DNA from 3 places in the Pantoea sp. GABEPS69 genome. Region 1 is predicted to be linked to each of the others. Evidence: predicted binding sites of a transcription regulator. Region 1 holds the regulator's gene; each other region holds the start of a gene.
What was found. Region 1 encodes PhoB, which activates phosphate uptake and scavenging genes when phosphate is short. Its sites were predicted from a motif close to CTGTCATAAAACTGNCNNAT; they were not measured.

Region 1 (6,779 bases):
AGGAAGAATGCGTCGATGTTCACGCCGCCGAACAGAATCTCCGCTACCGGCTCGTAGCCGCCTTCAGAGATCCAGGTCGAGCGGAAGTTGCCGCGGCAGACGTGCAGGCCAACGGTAAGATCGGCAGGCTTGCCCTCCAGCGCTTTATTGAGCACGCGGGCGTAGGTGTGCGCCAGCTGCTCGGGATCGTCGCCGCGCTCGCGGATCTGACGCTTCTGATCTTCCGAGCAGAGATAGGCCCAGACGGTATCGTCCAGCTGCAGATAGCGGCAGCCCGCATCGTAAAAGGCTTTGATCGCCGTTTTATAGGTGTCGGCCAGGTCGTCGAAGTAGTCCGCCAGATCGGGATAGACGTTCTCGTCAATCACTTTGCGGCCGCCGCGGAAGTGCAGCACGCTCGGGCTGGGGATGGTCATCTTCGGTACCGCATCGCCTGCGACGCTCTGCAGGAAGCGAAAATGCTCCAGCATCGGGTGATCGCGGAAGCCCAGCTTGCCCACCACGCGCACGCCGTGCGCTTTGGTCTGGACGCCGTTGAACTGAATGCCCTGCTCCGCTTCGAACAGCTCGACGCCCTCCAGGCCGCCGAAAAAGTCGAAGTGCCACCAGGCGCGGCGGAATTCGCCGTCAGTCACCACCTGCAGCCCGTTGGCGATCTGCTTGCTGACGACGTCGCGAATCGCTTCGTCTTCGATGCGGGTCAGCTCGGTTTTATCAATCTGGCCGGCGGCATACTGCTCGCGCGCGTTTTTAATGGCGGCGGGACGCAGGAAGCTGCCGACGGTATCGGCGCGGAACGGGGCGGTCTGTGCGGTCATCTTCACTCCTGGCACCCTGAACGTTAATCACGTCAGGGAATAATTTCGCTAAGTTATATGTAGCCATCTGGATGGCTAAACGTCTGTGGACAGATTGGCATGTGCGCGCCTTATCTGCAACAGAAGAAATTTCAGCGGAGATGAAAAAAATTCACGTTAGTAGTTACTTCGCCTCTATCGCAGACAGAGCCTGATCACGCTGCGCTGCTGACAGCGGAAGATAGCCCGCTTCGCTGACGCGGCGCTGGCCCTGCGGCGAAAGCACCTGATGGAGAAAGGCGTTTACCAGCGGCGGCAGCGGCTTGCCCGGCGGCTTATTGACATAGATATAAAGCGGGCGCGCCCAGGGATAGCGGCCGCTGCGGATAGAGTCGGCGTCCGGCGTTACCGCCGCGCCCTGCGCGTCCGTCACGGCAAGCATCTTCACGCCGCTGAGATGAAAACCGAAGCTGGCGTAGCCGATGCTGCGCGGATTGGCGGCAACCGCCTGCACCACGGCGGCCGATCCGGGAAACTCCGCCACGTCGGCGCGAAAATCGCCGTTGCACAGCGCCTGCTGCTTGAAAAACCCCCAGGTGCCCGAGGCGGAGTTGCGTCCGTAACGCTGAATCGGTCGCCGCGCCCAGTCGGGCTGTCGCACGCCCATATCGCCCCAGCGCGTCAGTACCCGCGGCGCGCCGCACAGGCGCGTCACGGAAAAGATGGCATCCAGCTGGCGCGCATCGATCTGCGTCAGCGGATTGCGCTGATTGACCACTACCACCAGCGCGTCGAGCGCCACCGGCACGGCGAGCGGCGCGTAGCCATAGCGCGCCTGGAATGTTTGCCGCTCTTCCGCCTGCATGGGGCGGCTCATCGGGCCGAGCTGCGCGGCGCCCGCCGCCAGCGCGGTCGGCGCGGTAGAAGAGCCGGAGGCCTGCACCTGTAGATTGACGCCCGGCGCCCGCGTGCTGAAATCTTCGCTCCACAGCATCATCAGCGTTCCCAGCGTGTCTGAGCCGACGCTGCTGAGGTTGCCGGTGAGCATTTCGGGCTGAGGCGCCGCCGCCAGCGTCAGCGCAGGCGAAAAGAGAGAAAGCAACAGCAGCAAGGCGCGCATGAGAGGTTCCATTAACGGTTAATGGACGGCATTCTCCTGCAATCCCGCGCTGACGATCAACCTTGACGGCAGCGTAAAGGTAAAACAGGTCTCTTTATCGGGAATGCTGGTGATCTCCAGCCGCGCATTATGGTGGCTAAGGGCGTGCTTGACGATCGCCAGCCCCAGTCCGCTGCCACCGGTGGCGCGCGAGCGCGCCTTATCTACGCGATAGAAGCGCTCCGTCAGGCGCGGCAGGTGCTCCGCCGGAATGCCCGGCCCGTTGTCGCAGACTTTGAACTGCGCCCCCTGGCGGCTGCGCAGCCAGCTGATGTCGATGCGCGTGCCGTCCGGCGTATGGTTCACCGCGTTATAGACCAGGTTAGAGAGGGCGCTGCGTAGCTGATCGTCGTCGCCGAGCACCTTGAGATGCGAATCGGTGTGAAAGTGAATCTCGTGGCGGCCGCCGCTCAGCGTCTCCGCCTCGCGCTGCAGCAGATGCAGCATCATCGGCACGTCCACCGTCTCTTTCATGTCGATGGCCGGCGCCGCCTCGATGCGCGACAGCGTCAGCAGCTGGCGCACCAGGCTGTCCATGCGGCGCGTCTGCTCCTGCATGGTCTGCAGCGCTTTGCCGCGCGAGCGCTCGTTCATCACCGAGTCGTTCATCATCTCCAGATAGCCCTGCAGCACCGTCAGCGGCGTGCGCAGCTCATGGCTGACGTTGGCGAAGAAATTGCGCCGCGCCCCTTCCAGCTGGTGCATCTGCGTCACGTCGCGCGCCACCATCAGCCACTGCCCTTCGCTGTAGGGCATGATGCGAAACTCCATGTGGTGCTGGTTATTGAGAATTAAGGTGAGCGGCTTGTTGAAATCGCGCTGGCGAATATAGCGGGAGAACTCCGGATAGCGCAGCAGGTTAAGGATGTTCTGGCCGTTATCTTCCGGCCAGCGCAGGCCAAGGTGCTGCTGCGCCAGACCGTTACACCAGAAAATGGCGCCCTCTTCCGTGGTAAGCACCACCGCGTCGGGCAGCGTCTCGGCGCCGCTGCGAAAGCGCTTGATCAGGTTGCCCAGCTCGCGCCGCCGCCGCCGGTTGCGCAGCTGCATCTGATAGAGGCCGTAAAACAGCGGCTCCCAGCTCGCCTGCCCGGTGGGCGGCGTCATGGTGCGATCCACCCACAGCCAGTGCGACAGCCGCATCAAATTATAGAAGTGCCACAGCAGCATCCCCAGCACGCTGATCAGCAGCAGCCAGGGGAGATAGCCGAAAATCAAACCGATAATCAGCGCCGGCAGGCAGGCCAGCGCCAGCTCGGAGAGCAGTCTCTTCCAGGAGAGTCGTTCCAGCACGGTAAAGACTCCGTTTAGTAGCGGGCGGAGAAACGATACCCCGTTCCGCGAACGGTTTGAACCATGCGATCGTGGCCGGAAACTTCCAGCGCCTTACGTAAGCGGCGGATATGCACGTCGACGGTGCGATCTTCCACATAGACATTGGTGCCCCAGACGTGGTTCAGCAGCTGCTCGCGGCTGTAGACGCGTTCGGGATGGGTCATAAAGAAGTGCAGCAGCTTATATTCGGTCGGGCCCATCTCCAGCGGCGTCGACTCCGACATTACGCGGTGCGACGACGGGTCCAGGCTCAGCCCCTGCATCTCGATCACCTCTTCCACCGCCATCGGCGAAATGCGGCGCATCACCGCCTTGATGCGCGCCATCAGCTCTTTCGGCGAGAAAGGCTTGGTGATGTAGTCATCCGCGCCCACTTCCAGACCGCGCACGCGATCTTCCTCTTCGCCGCGCGCCGTCAGCATCATCACCGGAATATCGCGCGTCAGGGCTTCGCGCTTGAGATGCTTAATAAACTGAATACCGCTGCCGCCCGGCAACATCCAGTCCAGCAGAATTAAATCTGGCCAGGGCTCAATCAGTTTCCCTATCGCGCTGTCATAATCCTCGGCCTCAATGGGCTGGTAGTCGTTCTGCTCCAGAACAAAGCACAACATTTCACGGATAGGGGCTTCATCTTCCACAACCAAAATGCGCTTAGCCATTGCAACTCCTGCTGATGTGACCGCTGTCACCGTTATATGCGGCGCCATTATGCGTCAGATTTATGACACTTTTATGAAAAACATAGCCGCTTAATCAGCGCGTTAACACTGCTTTATGACAGCCAGCGCAGCTTTTTTCGCTTTTGCGCCATAGCCGGTATAATCCTCCGGCAAACCGTTACCGCAGGGAGTTTTATGCGCATCATTCATACCGCGGACTGGCACCTCGGTCAGTTTTTCTATAACAAGAGCCGGGCGGCCGAGCACCAGGCCTTTCTCGACTGGCTGCTGGCGCGTATCGAGGCGCATCAGGTCGATGCGCTGATCGTCGCGGGCGACCTCTTCGATAGCGGCACGCCGCCAAGCTACGCGCGCGAACTCTTTAACCGTTTCGTCGTGGCGCTGCAGCCGACCGGCTGCCAGCTGGTGGTGCTGGCGGGCAATCACGATTCGGTCGCCACGCTCAACGAGTCGCGCGCCCTGCTCGCCTGCCTGAATACCCAGGTGATCACCACGCCGCAGGCGGATCACAATCTGCTGCTGCTGCGCGACCGCGCCGGCGAAACAGGCGCGCTGCTCTGCGCCATTCCCTATCTGCGGCCGCGCGATATTATGCGCAGCCGCGCGGGCCAGTCGGGGCGGGAGAAACAGCTCAGCCTGCTGGAGGCGATCGCCGCGCACTATCAGCGCAGCGTCGACGCGGCGCGCGCGCATCCGCTGGCGCTGCCGGTTATCGCTACCGGCCATCTCACCACCGTCGGCGTCAGCAAAAGCGATTCGGTGCGCGATATCTATATCGGCACGCTCGACGCCTTTCCCGCGTCGGCTTTTCCCGACGTCGACTACGTGGCGCTCGGCCATATCCATCGCGCCCAGCGCGTCGCCAACAGCGATCATATTCGCTACAGCGGCTCGCCGATCCCGCTCAGCTTCGACGAGCTCGGCAGCGAGAAAAGCGTCTTTTTACTGGAGCTGAACAGCGCCGGTTTGCAGAGCGTGACGCCGCTGCCCGTTCCGCCGTTCCAGCCAATGAAAATGCTGAAAGGCTCGCTGGCGGAGATCGAGGCGCAGCTGGCGCCCTTCGCCGACCATCAGGGCGACAAGCCGGTTTGGCTCGATATTGAGGTGACGACCCAGGAATTTCTCAGCGATTTGCAGCGCCGCGTCGAGGCGCTGACCGCCGATCTGCCGGTCGAAGTCCTGCTGCTGCGCCGCAGCCGCGAACAGCGCCAGCACAGCCTGGCGCAGCTAAAAAACGAAACCCTGAGCGAGCTAAAAGTGGAAGAGGTCTTCGCCCGCCGCATCGCGCTGGCGGAGGATATCGAAGAATCCGAGCATGCGCGCCTCAGCGCCCTGTTCCGCTCTGCCCTCGCCTCGCTGGAGGAGAGCGAATGAAAATCCTCACGCTGCGCTTTAAAAACCTGAACGCGCTGAAAGGCGAATGGTTTATCGACTTTCGCGCCGAGCCCTTCGCCAGCAACGGCCTGTTCGCCATAACCGGCGCGACCGGCGCAGGCAAAACCACTCTGCTCGACGCCATCTGTCTGGCGCTCTATCACCAGACGCCGCGCCTCGGCGTGCTGTCGCAGACGCAAAACGGTCTGATGACGCGCGACACCGCCGAATGCCTCGCCGAAGTGGAGTTCGAGATCAAAGGCGAAGCCTGGCGCGCCTTCTGGAGTCAGAACCGCGCGCGCGGCGCGGCCGACGGCAAGCTGCAGGCGCCGCGCGTCGAGCTGGCGCGCTGCATCGACGACAAAATCTTCGCGGACAAGGTCAACGACAAATTAAAACTGATCGAGTCGCTGTCGGGCCTCGACTTCGAGCGCTTTACCCGCTCGATGATGCTGTCGCAGGGGCAGTTCGCCGCGTTTCTTAACGCGAAGCCCGGCGAGCGCGCCGAACTGCTGGAGGAGCTGACCGGCACCGAGATCTACGGCCAGATCTCCGTCGCCATCTACGAGCGCCACAAGGCGGCGCGGCTGGCGCTGGATAACCTGCGCAGCCGCGCCGGCACCCTGACGCTGCTCGACGCCGAAGCGCGCGCCGCGCTGCAGCAGCAGCTGGCTGCGCTGACCGAAGCGGAGCAGGCGCTTACTCAGCAGAACGATAGCCTGCGCAGGCAGCATCAGTGGCTGACCCAGGCGCAGCAGCTCGACAGCGACATTCAGGCCGCGCAGGCTGCGCTGGAGGCGGCAGAACAGGCGTGGCGCGACGCGGAAGCGGATCGCCAGCGGCTGGCGCGCAGCGAGCCGGCGGAGAAGCTGCGCGATAAATTAGCTCAGCGCGACAGTCTGCTGCATGAGCAGCAGCGCCTGCAGCAGACGCAGCAGCAGCTCGCACAGCAGCGCCAGGCCGCCGAGCAGCAAACCGAGAGCGATCGGCAGCGCCGCGAGGCGGCCCAGGCGGCGCGCGACGCCGCGCTGCGCGAGCAGCAGACGCAGGAGACACTGCTGACGGAACAGGTCATTCCGCTCGACCAGCAGATCGCCGCTTTGCTGGCGCAGGCGCAGCAGCAGCGGCAGGAAAGCGACCAGCAGCAGCAGGCGCTGACGCAAAGCGCGCGCGCGCTGCAGCAGGAAACGGCACAGCGCGACAGCCTGCAGGCCGCGCTGGCGCAACAGCAGCAGTGGCGCGCGGATCAGGGCGCGCTGCCGCAGTGGGGCCCTTCGCTGGCGCTGTGGCAGGAGCGTTTCGCCCAGCTGACGCAGCGCGAAACCGCGCTGGCGGCGCTGCGCGAGCAGCAAATTCAGCAGCAGCGGACGCTGGCGCAGCGGCAGGCGGAGCTCGCCCGGCTGGAGCAGCAGGCGACGCCGCTGAGCCAGG
Region 2 (6,779 bases), 390 kb from region 1:
TGGCCCGCGAGAATCGCGCGCTTTACGCGCTGGCAGAGCTGCTGCTGCAGGGTTTCGCCGCCGCGCAGAGCGAGCGGGGCGGAGAGCAACTGGACGGGCGAGGTCGAACGGACGTCGGGCATGCGTGGATCCATCATTCTTTTAGGCCGTGGAGCTTTTTAGCCTACCAGAAAAGCGGCACGCTCAGGTGACCACAACAAGGAGATGCTATGTCGCACACCACCAATGAATATGGCCAGCCGGTCGGCCAGCCGTTAACGGACTGGCAGCCGCGTCCGCTGCCGCAGCGCGAAACGCTGGAGGGCCGCTACTGTCGTCTTGAGCCGTTAAGCGTGGCGCAGCACGGCGACGCGCTGCGCCACGCTTATGCGCTGGCGCCGGATGGCCGCGACTGGACCTATCTGTTCGCCGGTCCCTTTGCCAACGAGGCGGAATGGCTCAGCTATGCGCAGCAGATGGAAAGCAGCTGCGATCCGCTGCACTTCGCGGTGATCGATCTTGAGAGCAGGCGCGCCGTAGGCACGCTGGCGCTGATGCGCATCGCGCCCGAGCATGGCGTTATCGAAGTCGGGCACGTCGCCTTTTCGCCGCTGCTGAAGCGCACGCGCCAGGCGACCGAAGCGCACTTTCTGCTGATGCGCTACGCCTTCGAACAGCTCGGCTACCGCCGTTACGAGTGGAAGTGCGACAGCCTGAACGCGCCTTCGCGCCGCGCCGCCGCCCGACTCGGTTTTCAGTATGAAGGGGAGTTCCGTCAGGCGATCGTCTATCGCGGCCGCACGCGCGATACCCACTGGTTCTCGATCATCGACAGCGAATGGCCGCAGGTGAAGCAGGGCTTCACGCGCTGGCTGGCGGCGGATAACTTCGGGGCCGACGGACAGCAGCGCGAAACGCTGGAAGCGCTGCGCCAGCGCCCCTGATCTAGCTCTGCGGCACGATGCGAATATCCACCATGCCGATGCCCAGCCGACGCGGATCCTGGCCGGTAATATTGCCCAGATTGCTCTGCTGCGGCTCCGGCGGCGCGATGGTCAACGTATGCTCGCCTGCCGGATTAGTGAAGTGCAGGGTAGTGGTGGAGAGCTCTTCGCCCAGCGTCAGCAGCTGCTCCCGATCGCCGACGCGCACCGGAATCGGGCGGTGCGCGTTGGGCCCGAAGGCGCGCGCGGTGATCACCAGGTCAAAGCGCGCGGGCAGCGGATCGACATATTCAATCTTAACCTCCGGCGCCAGGTTGGCGTTGGACCAGCGGCCCCAGTTTTCCCAGCGCGAAATGCCGCTGAACCGCTTCACGCTGGCCGGCGCGCCCGGCACCGCGAACAGAAAGCGGTCGGCGTCGTAGCGAATATCGTTATCTTCAACGCGCAGCAGCGACTCATTAAGCTGGTAGTTCGCCGGGCTCAGTGCCGTCTGCGGAAACTGCGCCTGTCCTTTCCACTGCGCTTTATCAATGCGCACGACGCTCGGCTGACCGCCAAGCTGCCCCATCGCCACGCAGAAGTCGGTGGAGAGCGCCAGATCCGGCTGCCACAGCCGCGCCATACGGAAGCAGCGATCGACCCAGACGAACTTCTCGCTGGCGGTGAAGTCCGCCAGCTGGTAGCGCAGCGGCGCGGCATATTCTCCTTCCGGCAGCGGCTCGACGTGGTTCTCGGCGACGCGGAACAAAATCGGCAGCCGGAACGTCGCGCCGGAAAAGCTGAAGCTGTTTTTCGCCGTATCGATAACGAAACGATCGAGCTTTTTCGGGAAGTTCCACAGCTGAATGATATCCGCCTTCCAGCGGCTGATATGGCTCTGAAAATCGGTGAGCTGGCCTGCCAGCGTCGCGCCCGCGAGACTGCTGCGGCCGAGGCCGATCGCCTTATCACCGCCGAGGATATCGAGCACCGTCGCGCCGTTATCCAGCGTGCTGCGCGGCCGATCGATCACCTCTGCCTGCGGCCGATCGCCGCGGATCACCATAAAGAGATCGCGGCGCGGCTGCTTGATCAAATACTGATGGGCGGTGTTGTTCATCGCCAGATGATCTGAAGTCACTACGATCACGGTGTTTTTAAAGTAAGGGGACGCCTGGATGCGGGCGATCAGCCGCGCCACATGCTCCTGCGAACAGGCCACCGCGCTGAACGACTGGTTGGGCTTGCCCTCGTAGCTGTAGCTTTTACGCTGGCAGCTGCGCGACACGAAGCCGTCGGGATGGTGCGTATCCACGGTCAGAGCAAACAGGGCGAAGCGTTTCTGCTGGCGCGACAGCGCCTCATACTTCTCGAATACCTCATCCATCACCGTATCGTCGTAGTAGCCCCAGTTGTTGCGGTAGGCGGGATCGGCGACGCGATCTTTCAGCTCCTGCGAGCCCACCATGTTAGCGGCATCGAAACCGTGCGATTTCAAAAAGATATCTTTACCGGCAAAGCGCAGATCCGCACCCTGAATAAACCAGTTCTCATAGCCGGAATTTTTCAGAATATCGCCGAGGCAGACGTTTTGCGGGTAGAAGCTGGAGAGCGCGGCGGAGGCGTTGCCGTCGAAGGGCGCGAACAGCGGGATGCCGCACTGCGAGGCGACCATGCCCGCAATGGTGTAGTCGGTGCCGGGCAGCTGCACGGTGTCGCTGAAATCCAGGCTCTGCGCCTTTTGCTGGCTCAACTCCGGCGTCAGGCCGGGGAAAACCTGCTCATCGAAGTAGGTGCGTTCCAGGCTTTCGCCGTAGATATAGACCAGATTGAGCTGCGGATTGTTGATGACCTTCTGCGGCACTTTGTAGTAGCTGTCGAAGTCGGAGTCCGCCAGCCGGGTGTGCGAGGCGACCAGGCTGGCGACCTGGCGAAAGGCAGGCGTGGTCTGTACCGAGCCGGCGGCGCAGGCCACCGCCAGCAAACTCCAGCCGAGATGGTGCGGCCGCTCGTGGCGGCGCAGCAGCCAGCTCAGCAGGCAGATCAGCAAAAAGAGCAGCAGCAGCAGCCCGAGAGCGGGCACCACATATTTACTGACGCCCGCGCCGGTCAGGCTGTTGGTCAGGGTATAGAGCACCGCATCGTTGATGCCGTCGCCGGTGAAGTAGTTGCTGGCGAAGAGCGTGGCGTTGAGCAGAACGAACAGCACCAGCAGAAGCAGCACAAAGGAAAACCAGAGCTTATGGCGACCGGCTTTCCACGAGTAAACGGCAATGGCCGCCAGGAACAGCGCCACTGAAACACATTCGGACAACGTCAAATCCTCTCTTGAAGTGAATGAGCGCTTCCTGCGCAGCCCGCGATGAGCATAGACAGACTGGCGTCAATCTATAATGGCTGTCATAGCGCTGCAACATATGCCGTCAGAATTGTGCAGTGGGTAATCTTTCAGAGAGAAAAGCAGGCGACGACCGCGCTGGTCGTCGCTGATAGCGGAGAAAAATGGCGGGAAATCAAAGCCGACCGGTAAGGTATTGCGCTTCGCCGTCGGCAAAGCTCCAGTCGCCTTTGTCATTGGTAATAAAGCTGATCATCAGATCCTGGCCCTGCACGCCGCAGCTTTCGCGCAGCTCGCGCGCCAGCTCCGCCATAAAGCGCTGTTTCTGTTCGGCGCTGCGCGGGCTGGTATAGACGCGCACCATCACCAGATTATCGCTGCGGCTAAAGCCGAGGCCGGTATCCTGGAAAACCATCTGGTAAGCCTTGTTTTCGTGAACAATCTGATAGCGGTCGCGTTCCGGCACCTGAAAGGCGGTCAGCACTGCGCGGTGCGCCGCGTCCAGCAGCGTGCGCAGTTCAGATTCGGAACGTCCCTGGATCACGTCGAATTGCAGTAGCGGCATCGGTTTCTCCTGTTGAGGGCATCATTTAGGTATGCTGTACGTTGGCTGACAGCGTGCTGATGCAGGTAAGATGGCCCGCATACCGGCGCTGGCAGTGCGTTGCTGTGACCGTTATCCTGACCTTTTAAACGGCAAAGAAAAAGCGCCCCTGCTGAATTGATTATTCAATATAGTGAACAATGCATGATGAAAGAGATAAAAACGGACGCGCTCTGGATCCATCTGCACTGGCTGCTGGTGCTGGCGGAGCAGGGCAGCTTTACCCGCGCGGCGGAGCGGCTCGAGGTGAGCAAAGCGGCGATGAGTCAGAGGATTAAAGAGCTGGAGCAGGCGGCGGGTACGGCGCTGGTGCAGCGCACCACGCGCAGCGTCCGGCTGACGGCGGCAGGCGAAAAGCTGGTGGAGGAGCTGCGCGACCCTTTCGCGCGTATCGAGCAGAGCTTCTTCGGCGTGCGCGACGCCGCCGGACCGGTGCGCGGGCTGGTGAGAGTCACCGCGCCAGTGGCGTTTGCGCGCCAGCAGCTGGTGCCGATCGTCGGGGATTTTCTGCGCGCCTGGCCGCACATCCGGCTGCAGCTCGACGTGACGGATCGCCTCGTCTCGCTCAGCAGCGAAGGGTTCGATCTGGCGATTCGCCACAGCAGCGCGCTGCCGGACACCCACGTCGCGCTGCCGCTGTGCGAGACGCGCACGCTGCTGGTGGCTTCGCCGGGCTATCTGGCGGCGCACGGCGCGCCGCAGACGCCGCATCAGCTGGCGCAGCACAACTGCTTATACTATCCGCGCGGCGTGGAAACCCCGCGCTGGACCTTTGTCGACGCGGCGCAGGAGCGGGTGCAGGTGAGCGTGCAGGGCAGTTTCGCCACCAACAACAGCGAATCGATACGCGATGCGGCGCTACAGGGGCTGGGCATCGCCATGCTGCCGGACTTCAGCGCCCGCGAGGCGCTCGCCCGCGGCGCGCTGCGGCAGGTGCTGCCGCGCTGGCGAGCCGTGGAGGCCTTTGCGGAGACGCTCTGGATCGTCAGGCCGTACGCCGCGCAGGTGCCGCGCGCGGTCACAACCTTTACGCACTGGCTACGCGCGCGCTTTGTCGACGCCTGACGGCAGCGCCAGCGTCGGGCGCGTCGGCGTCTGCATCATTTCGCCCAGCAGGCTGGCGCGGTTATAGAGGCCGATACGCAGGTTAAAGTCGAGGTGCAGCCGCTCGTCGCCGCTCAGGCGGATAATGGGCGGCGGGGTTTGCGGCCGCTGACGAAACAGCACCGAACAGGCGAACGCGTCGCTGTTGCCAGCGTGCAGCTGCTGATAAAACCAGGCGTTGGCGTCCGCTTTGCGTAAGTGGAAATTGACGCGGCGATACTCTTTTACCGCCACCTGCTGCGCCAGCGACAGCACCGCCTGCGCCGGGTGGTGAATTTTCTGCACGATAAGCGGATAGTCGTCGCGCTTCTTCAGATCGTTAATATAGTTCTGCACGCCGAGATTTTTAACCGGCGCCAGCTGCTTCAGCCATTCGCGAATAAAGGCGTTGCCCGGCGCGGCGGCGATAAACCAGCCTTCGATAACCGGCGACAGGAAATTAAGCGTGCTGTTCTCGCGATAATAGCCAATAACGTCCATCGGCTTATCCTGCTGAACCTGGTGCACCCAGTCGAGCTTCTCAAATAACAGCGTGCCGCAGTCGATGCCGATGCCGCCGAAGCGGTGCAGCAGCTCCAGCCGGATAATTTCGCTTTTATGCGCTGACGTCAGATCGGCGGAGATAAACGTCATCTCCGGCAGCCACTGCGCCAGCGTGCTCTGCGTCACCAGATGCAGCGTGTGGTCGGGATTATCCTGACGCAGCTGATTGATATTCAGGCGCAGCGACGGCGGCAACTGGTCGTCGAGCCAGACCATCCAGATGGTTTTCGGGATCGCCGCAGGCGCTTTCTCGGCGGAGAGGATCACCAGATTCTCCTCCTGGCTGGCATCATATTCCGGCGCGGAGAGGGCGCGATGCTTTTTCTTCTGCCACAGCATTTGGCTGCTGAAAGAGACGCGTTTCCAGCTGCGCCAGAGAGAGTGTGCAGGATGTTGACGGTATGGATTCATGAGGCACCTGTTATTTTGATTATTGCGGCGGAGGTTTCCCCGGTGAGGCGTAGCGCAGCGCGCGCATTCATCTCCTCACGACTGTGTATAAAATCTCTTCATCAGTTTAATAAAGCATTATTTATATGCGCGCTACGACTTTTGCTGAATTTCAGATAATCCGGAAAGCGGCAGGCCATATTGTCGATTATCGCCTTACCGTCTGCCTTATATTTAAATAAGCCGATTTATCTCTTTATTTATCGTCGCGGCTAAAGATAATCCTGGTTTTTATCTCTGCGCTGCAGAAATAACAGGGGCTGGCTGATTATTTCATCGCGCCTGGGGATTATGGCGCTTGTTTAACCGTGCTGATGTATTCATCCGGGGATGGTGGCATAAGCGCAGTTGTCTACGCTTAAGGAAGGCTTACTGAGAAAAGGAGTCGCTATGTCTGAACCCACCCGCGGATTACTGGCGGTCGATAAGCAAGGCAATCGCGTGCTGTTTCTCAATCCCGAGACCTTTGCCGTCGAGCGCGAGCTCAACGCTTTTCCGCCGCGTCCGCATGAGCTGCTGATGCTGCCGGCGTGGCAAAAAGCCTATGTGCCGATCTACGGCGATGGCGCGCACGGCGACAATCCGCATCCGGGCCACAAAGTAGCGGTAATCGATCTGGCGAAGCGCGAAATCAGCGGCTTTATCGATCTTTCGCCGCTGCGCGCGCCGCATAGCGGTCAGCTGGGGCGCGACGGCAAGGTTTATCTCTGCTGCGAAAGCAGCGCGGCGGTGGCGGTAATCGATCCGGCGACCGACCGCGTGGAAAAAACCATTCCCGTTCCTTCGCATAATGCTCACCGCCTGACGCTCTCGCCCAGCGGCCGCAAGCTGTTTACCG
Region 3 (6,779 bases), 1.7 Mb from region 1:
ATAATCGGGGCGTTTCATTGTTGTTCTCTCTCCTTCAGGGTGGACGATACTATGCCACAAAATATTCATCTGGCGCGCGTCGAAGGCGCTTTCCCTGCGCCGCGCGTCGCCTTTTTTGCGGGCTGGCTTCCAAAGCGATCACGCCAGCGGAAACAGCCGCGCACATTCGGCGGGCGTTGCTTTATACTACGCGCACTTCGTTGTCGCACAGGTTTTAAACATATCATGACCCAGGATGAACTGAAAAAAGCCGTAGGCTGGGCCGCACTGAAATATGTGCAGCCGGGTAGTGTGGTCGGCGTCGGCACCGGCTCCACCGCCGCGCACTTTATCGACGCGCTCGCCACCATGAAACATCAGATTGAAGGCGCGGTCTCCAGCTCGGAAGCGTCGACGCTCAAGCTGAAGGCGCTCGGGATTCCGGTCTTCGATCTCAACGAGATCGACGATCTCGCGATCTACGTCGACGGCGCGGATGAGATCAACCCGCAGATGCAGATGATCAAAGGCGGCGGCGCGGCCCTGACGCGCGAGAAGATCGTGGCGGCCGTCGCGCGCAAGTTCATCTGTATCGCCGACGCCTCGAAAGAGGTGGACGTGCTGGGACATTTCCCGCTGCCGGTCGAGGTGATCCCGATGGCGCGCGCCTTCGTCGCCCGCGAGCTGGTTAAGCTCGGCGGCCTGCCGGAGTATCGCCAGCATGTCGTTACCGATAACGGCAATATTATTCTCGACGTGCATAACCTGACGATCCTCGATCCCGTCGCGCTGGAAAAAAGCATCAACGCGCTGCCCGGCGTAGTCACCGTCGGCCTGTTTGCTACGCGCGGCGCCGATATCGCCCTGATCGGCACGGCGGACGGCGTAAAAACCATCGAAAAATGATCTGTCCGGCGCGCTAAACGCGCCGGTTATTTCCCTGCGCAAAACATCTTTTCTTTCGCTGCCTAAATTCGGTGACTTATGTCACATAACCGTCATCCACAGCAGGTTCGTTCTTTGTTCGTCGTTCAGCTCCCGATTTTGTGCGGCAATGTGCTGGCCTCAGGCTTGCCCATGCTGGGCGCAAGGCAATCGGTTGTATTGCCGCAGGCGTAAATTTTGATATTTTGACAGAAGGCGCGCTTATGGCGGCCATTGTTGAAATCACAATAGGGTCGGGGAAATGGCAAAGGTATCACTGGAAAAAGACAAGATTAAGTTCCTGCTGGTGGAAGGCGTTCACCAGAGCGCGCTGGAAAATCTGCGCGCGGCGGGTTACACCAACATCGAATTCCATAAAGGCGCGCTGGATGACGAAGCGCTGAAAGCCTCCATTCGGGATGCGCACTTCATCGGCATCCGCTCCCGCACCCAACTGACGGAAGAGATTTTCGCCGCGGCGGAAAAACTGGTCGCCGTAGGCTGTTTCTGCATCGGCACCAACCAGGTCGATCTTAACGCGGCGGCGACGCGCGGCATTCCAGTGTTCAACGCGCCGTTCTCTAATACCCGCTCGGTCGCCGAACTGGTTATCGGCGAAATGCTGCTGATGCTGCGCGGCATTCCCGAAGCGAATGCCAAAGCGCATCGCGGCATCTGGAACAAAAACGCCGTCGGCTCGTTTGAGGCGCGCGGCAAAAAGCTCGGCATCGTCGGCTATGGCCATATCGGCATGCAGCTTGGCGTACTGGCGGAAAGCCTGGGCATGCATGTTTATTTCTACGATATCGAAAACAAACTGCCGCTCGGCAACGCCACGCAGGTGCGTCATCTCGCTGACCTGCTGAATATGAGCGACGTGGTGAGCCTGCACGTGCCGGAAACCCCCTCGACGCAGGATATGATCGGCGCGCAGGAGCTGGCGCAGATGAAGAAGGGCGCGTTGCTGATCAACGCTTCGCGCGGCACCGTGGTCGATATTCCGGCGCTGTGCGACGCGCTGGGGAGCAAACACCTGGCGGGCGCCGCGATCGACGTCTTCCCGCTTGAGCCGGCGACTAACAGCGAACCCTTCAATTCGCCGCTGTGCGAGTTCGATAACGTGATCCTGACGCCGCACATCGGCGGATCCACCCAGGAGGCGCAGGAGAATATCGGTATCGAAGTGGCAGGCAAGCTGGCTAAATATTCCGATAACGGCTCAACGCTCTCGGCGGTCAACTTCCCGGAAGTGTCCCTGCCGATGCACGGCGCCAGCGCCAGCCGTCTGCTGCACATTCATGAAAACCGTCCGGGCGTGCTGACGGCCATCAACCAGATCTTCGCTGAGCAGGGCATCAACATCGCTGCGCAGTTCCTGCAAACCTCGCCGATGATGGGTTATGTGGTTATCGATATCGATGCGCCGCAGGATCTGGCGGACAAAGCGCTGCAGCTGATGAAGGCGATTCCGGGCACCATTCGCGCCCGTCTGCTCTACTGATTCCGCTTTACTGAAACCGGGCCGTCTGCCTTTTTCACAGACGGCCCGTCTGTTTCCGCCTCTGGCTCACGCCTGCTATTCCCACTGCCACAGGCGCGACGGCGTTAAGACGGCGGGCAGCGGCACATCCCACTCCTCCGCGGGTAACCGCTCCACCTGCTGGCAGTCATGCGCCACGCCCACCGGTAAAAAACCGTGCCGACGCCAGTTCTGCAGGGTGCGGTCGTAAAAGCCGCCGCCCATGCCGAGTCGCTGCCCGCTGCTGTCAAAGGCCACCAGCGGCACCATCATCACATCCAGCCGATCCAGGGTAATCAGCTGGCGGATATCGAGCGGCGGTTCGGGAATACGCAGTTTATTCGGCGTCAGCGTGGTTTCCGGCGTATAGCGCAGAAACAGTAGCTGGCCAGCGGAGAAAGGGTGCAGCACCGGCAGATAAACCTGCTTTTTCTGCTGCCACAGCTTAGCGATAAGCGGACGGGTGTTGAGTTCGCCATCTACCGATAAAAAAAGCGCGATATGGCTGGCGTTGGCGAGAGGGGCGAAGTTAACGGCGTGTTCCGCCATCAGAGCGGCGGCTTGTTCCTGCTGCTCAGGCGTCAGGGCGCGGCGCAGGTGGCGTACGTGCTGGCGGATATGGTGGCGATCGAGCAGAGAGGGCTGAGACACGAGAACCCCGTTGATATAGTCGCTGATTAAGCAACTATATCATTCATAACGGGGAAAGACAGATGCAGAACAGAAGGAGATCTCCGAGATGCCGCCGCAGGCTGTAACCCTTGAACCCTTGGTTCAAGGTGAATGTGCCGTCGCAACCATCAGGCTTCTCGGACGAACCGAGCATGCTCACAGGTTACAGAGCGCCACACTCTGTTGGTATGAAATATCGGCTCAGGGGACTGGCCCGCTTGCAAACATCTCAGAGAAAATGGACTTTACCGTTGCCGCTGCGCAGCAACCATAAAGTATTATTCGAACTTCGCACCCTGGCGGTCGGTTATGCGACCTTGCTCAACAAGAGCCTGTTCAATCGTCTGCTGCAGGATACGGATACGCTGTTCCATATTAGCAGCATAATCGCGCGTTTTCATTTTCTCTTGCGCCAGTTCATGGCAAATGTTTAACGCGGCGATGAACACCAGTTGCTCGGTATTTGTGACTCTAGTGCGAACTTTTAAATCTTGCAACCGTTGATTGAGGTCATCGGCAGCCGCATTCAGCGCATCTTGCTGTTCAGGCGGACAATTCACTCTCAATGAACGACCAAAAATTTGTATATCTACTGGTTGTGCAGACATGCCACCTTCCTGACTGATTACTTCGCCCGCAGCTCCCCTTGGGCTCAATGCCTTGGGAGGCGGGCAACTATATAGACCCGCGAAATAACTTACAACCCCTTTTCTGGAAACCTTGAGGCAGCTAGTGGTAGCATAACACGAACTTATTCTGCCAACGACGACGAATCCTTATGTCTTTACAGAACGTAACCCCCGATTACAACGCGCTGGCTTCAGCGCTCTCTCAACAAGGCGTGGGGATGACGCCAGCTGAAATGCATGGCCTGCTCAGCGGCATTCTGTGCGGCGGCAATCAGGACGCCAGCTGGAAAACGCTGGTGCACGATCTCACCAACGAAGGCATGGCCTTCTCGCAGAGCCTTGCGTCACCGCTTCAGGCGCTGCGCGACAGCACCGCCAGCACGCTGGAAGAAGAGGGCTACCTGTTTCAGCTGATGCTGCCGGACGACGAAGACATCAGCGTCTTCGACCGCGCCGACGCGCTGGCGGGCTGGGTGAACCACTTCTTGCTCGGCCTGGGCGTCACGCAGCCGAAACTAGAGAAAGTGACCGGTGAAACCGGCGAGGCGATTGACGATCTGCGCACCATCGCTCAGCTTGGCTATGATGAAGATGAGGACCAGGAAGAGCTGGAGCAGTCGCTGGAAGAGGTGATTGAATATGTGCGCGTGGCGGCGCTGCTGTGCCACGACACCTTCACCCGTCCGCAGCCTACCGCCCCCGAAGTGAAAAAACCGACGCTACACTAAGCCAGATATCTCAGGGCGCGAACGCGCCCGTTTCTACAGGGAGTGCAAACATGATTTCTCTGGATACTTTCCAGCAGCGTCGTCAGGCGCTGCTGGCGAAAATGGCTCCCGGCAGCGCCGCCTTGATCTTTGCTGCGCCGGAAGTGACCCGCAGCAACGACAGCGAATATCCGTTCCGGCAAAACAGCGACTTCCTCTATTTCACCGGTTTCAACGAGCCGCAGGCGCTGCTGGTGCTGATCAAAAGCGACGAAACGCACAACCACAGTGTGCTGTTCAATCGCGTGCGGGATCTCACCGCGGAGATCTGGTTCGGCCGTCGGCTGGGACAGGATGCCGCGCCTGAAAAGTTAGGCGTCGATCGCGCGCTGCCCTGGGATGATATCGGCCAGCAGCTGCACCTGCTGCTGAACGGGCTTGACGTGGTTTATCACGCGCAGGGCGAATACGCGGAAGCGGATGCGCTGGTGTTCGCGGCGCTGGATAAGCTGCGCCGCGGTTTTCGCCAGAATTTCAGCGCGCCGGCGACGCTCACCGACTGGCGTCCCTGGGTGCATGAAATGCGCCTGTTTAAGGACGAGGAAGAGATCGCCATCCTGCGCCGCGCCGGGCAAATCAGCGCGCTGGCGCATACCCGCGCCATGGAAGCCTGCCGTCCCGGCCTGTTCGAATACCATCTGGAGGGCGAAATCCACTACGTCTTCAACCGCCACGGCGCGCGCTTTCCCTCCTATAACACCATCGTCGGCTCGGGCGAAAATGGCTGTATCCTGCACTACACCGAAAATGAGAGCGAGCTGCGCGACGGCGATCTGGTGCTGATTGACGCGGGCTGCGAACTTCACGGCTACGCCGGCGATATCACCCGCACCTTCCCGGTCAACGGCAAATTCACTGCGCCGCAGCGCGCCATTTACGACATCGTGCTCGCCTCGCTTTACAAAGCGCTGGCGCTCTTCGGTCCCGGCGTCAGCATTCGCGACGTCAACGAAGAGGTGGTGCGCATTATGGTCAGCGGACTGGTAGAGCTGGGCATTCTGCAGGGTGAAGTAGAGACGCTGATCGCCGAAGAGGCGCACCGGCAGTTCTTTATGCATGGGCTGAGCCACTGGCTCGGCCTCGACGTGCATGACGTCGGCCACTACGGCACTCCTTCGCGCGACCGTATTCTGGAACCGGGCATGGTGCTGACCGTTGAGCCGGGGCTCTATATCGCGCCGGATGCCGACGTGCCTGCGGAATATCGCGGCATCGGCATTCGCATCGAAGATGACATTCTGATCACCGAAACCGGCAACGAGAACCTGACCGACAGCGTGGTCAAGGACGCGGACGCAATCGAGGCGCTGATGGCAGCGGCGCGTCAGGCATGACGGTAATTATCGCCGGAGGCGGCATGACCGGCGCGACCCTGGCGCTGGCTATTTCCCACCTCACGCAAGGGCAACTGCCGGTGACGCTGATTGAGAACAGCGCGCCTGACAGCCGCGCTCACCCAGGGTATGACGGCCGCGCCATCGCGCTGGCCGCCGGCACGCGTCAACAGTTGCTCGATATCGATCTCTGGCGCAGCATCGAGAAATACGCCACGCCCATTACCGACATCCACGTCTCCGATCGCGGCCATGCCGGCTTCGTCACGCTGGATGCCGGAACCTATCAGATTCCGGCGCTCGGCTACGTCGTCGAGCTTTTCGACGTGGGGCAGCGGCTGTTTGAGCGCCTGAAAAGCGCGCCGGGCGTGACGCTACGCTGTCCGGCGCGCGTCATCAACGCGCAGCGCCATCAGGAGAGCGTGCAGGTGACGCTGGAGAGCGGCGAACAGCTGGAAGGGGCGCTGCTGGTGGCCGCAGACGGCTCGCGCTCGCCGCTCGCCGCCTCGTTCGGCATTCAGTGGCAGCGCGAGGATTATCAGCAGCTGGCGGTGATCGCCAATGTTTCGACTCAGTTACCGCATCAGGGACGCGCCTTTGAGCGCTTCACCGAGCACGGCCCGCTGGCGCTGCTGCCGATGTCGGACAATCGCCTGTCGCTAGTGTGGTGCCATCCGCTCTCGGCGCGAGAAAAAATAGCACGCTGGAGCGACGACGAATTTCTGGCGCAGCTGCAGCGCGCGTTCGGCTGGCGGTTGGGGCGTTTTACCCATACGGGTCAGCGCGAGAGCTATCCGCTGGCGCTGCAAAGCGCCGGGCAGCAGACGTCGCACCGGCTGGCGCTGGTGGGCAATGCGGCGCAGACGCTGCATCCGATCGCCGGACAGGGCTTCAACCTCGGGCTGCGCGACGTGATGTCGCTGGCGGAGACCCTGGCGGCCGCGCATCGTCAGCA

Region 2: a site for PhoB is predicted at 3,300-3,319, ahead of opgB (phosphatidylglycerol--membrane-oligosaccharide glycerophosphotransferase). Genes of this name have one in related genera too.
Region 3: a site for PhoB is predicted at 964-983, ahead of serA (phosphoglycerate dehydrogenase). Genes of this name have one in related genera too.

The regions. Positions count from the first base shown of each region.
Region 1 is NZ_CP118618.1:3,102,560-3,109,338, forward strand. It holds gene PVE98_RS15255 (cobalamin-independent methionine synthase II family protein) at 1-818, opposite strand, end outside; gene PVE98_RS15260 (PstS family phosphate ABC transporter substrate-binding protein) at 982-1,917, opposite strand; gene phoR (phosphate regulon sensor histidine kinase PhoR) at 1,936-3,249, opposite strand; gene phoB (phosphate response regulator transcription factor PhoB) at 3,264-3,953, opposite strand; gene sbcD (exonuclease subunit SbcD) at 4,149-5,348, shown strand; gene PVE98_RS15280 (AAA family ATPase) at 5,345-6,779, shown strand, end outside.
Region 2 is NZ_CP118618.1:3,493,300-3,500,078, reverse strand. It holds gene PVE98_RS17075 (PLP-dependent aminotransferase family protein) at 1-122, opposite strand, end outside; gene PVE98_RS17070 (GNAT family N-acetyltransferase) at 210-923, shown strand; gene opgB (phosphatidylglycerol--membrane-oligosaccharide glycerophosphotransferase) at 925-3,216, opposite strand; gene PVE98_RS17060 (tautomerase family protein) at 3,416-3,805, opposite strand; gene PVE98_RS17055 (LysR family transcriptional regulator) at 3,992-4,909, shown strand; gene PVE98_RS17050 (glycosyltransferase family 32 protein) at 4,883-5,902, opposite strand; gene PVE98_RS17045 (YncE family protein) at 6,332-6,779, shown strand, end outside.
Region 3 is NZ_CP118618.1:736,897-743,675, forward strand. It holds gene PVE98_RS03480 (LysR family transcriptional regulator ArgP) at 1-18, opposite strand, end outside; gene rpiA (ribose-5-phosphate isomerase RpiA) at 226-885, shown strand; gene serA (phosphoglycerate dehydrogenase) at 1,166-2,404, shown strand; gene PVE98_RS03495 (5-formyltetrahydrofolate cyclo-ligase) at 2,480-3,073, opposite strand; RNA gene ssrS (6S RNA) at 3,150-3,333, opposite strand; gene zapA (cell division protein ZapA) at 3,373-3,702, opposite strand; gene PVE98_RS03510 (YecA family protein) at 3,873-4,451, shown strand; gene pepP (Xaa-Pro aminopeptidase) at 4,502-5,824, shown strand; gene ubiH (2-octaprenyl-6-methoxyphenyl hydroxylase) at 5,821-6,779, shown strand, end outside.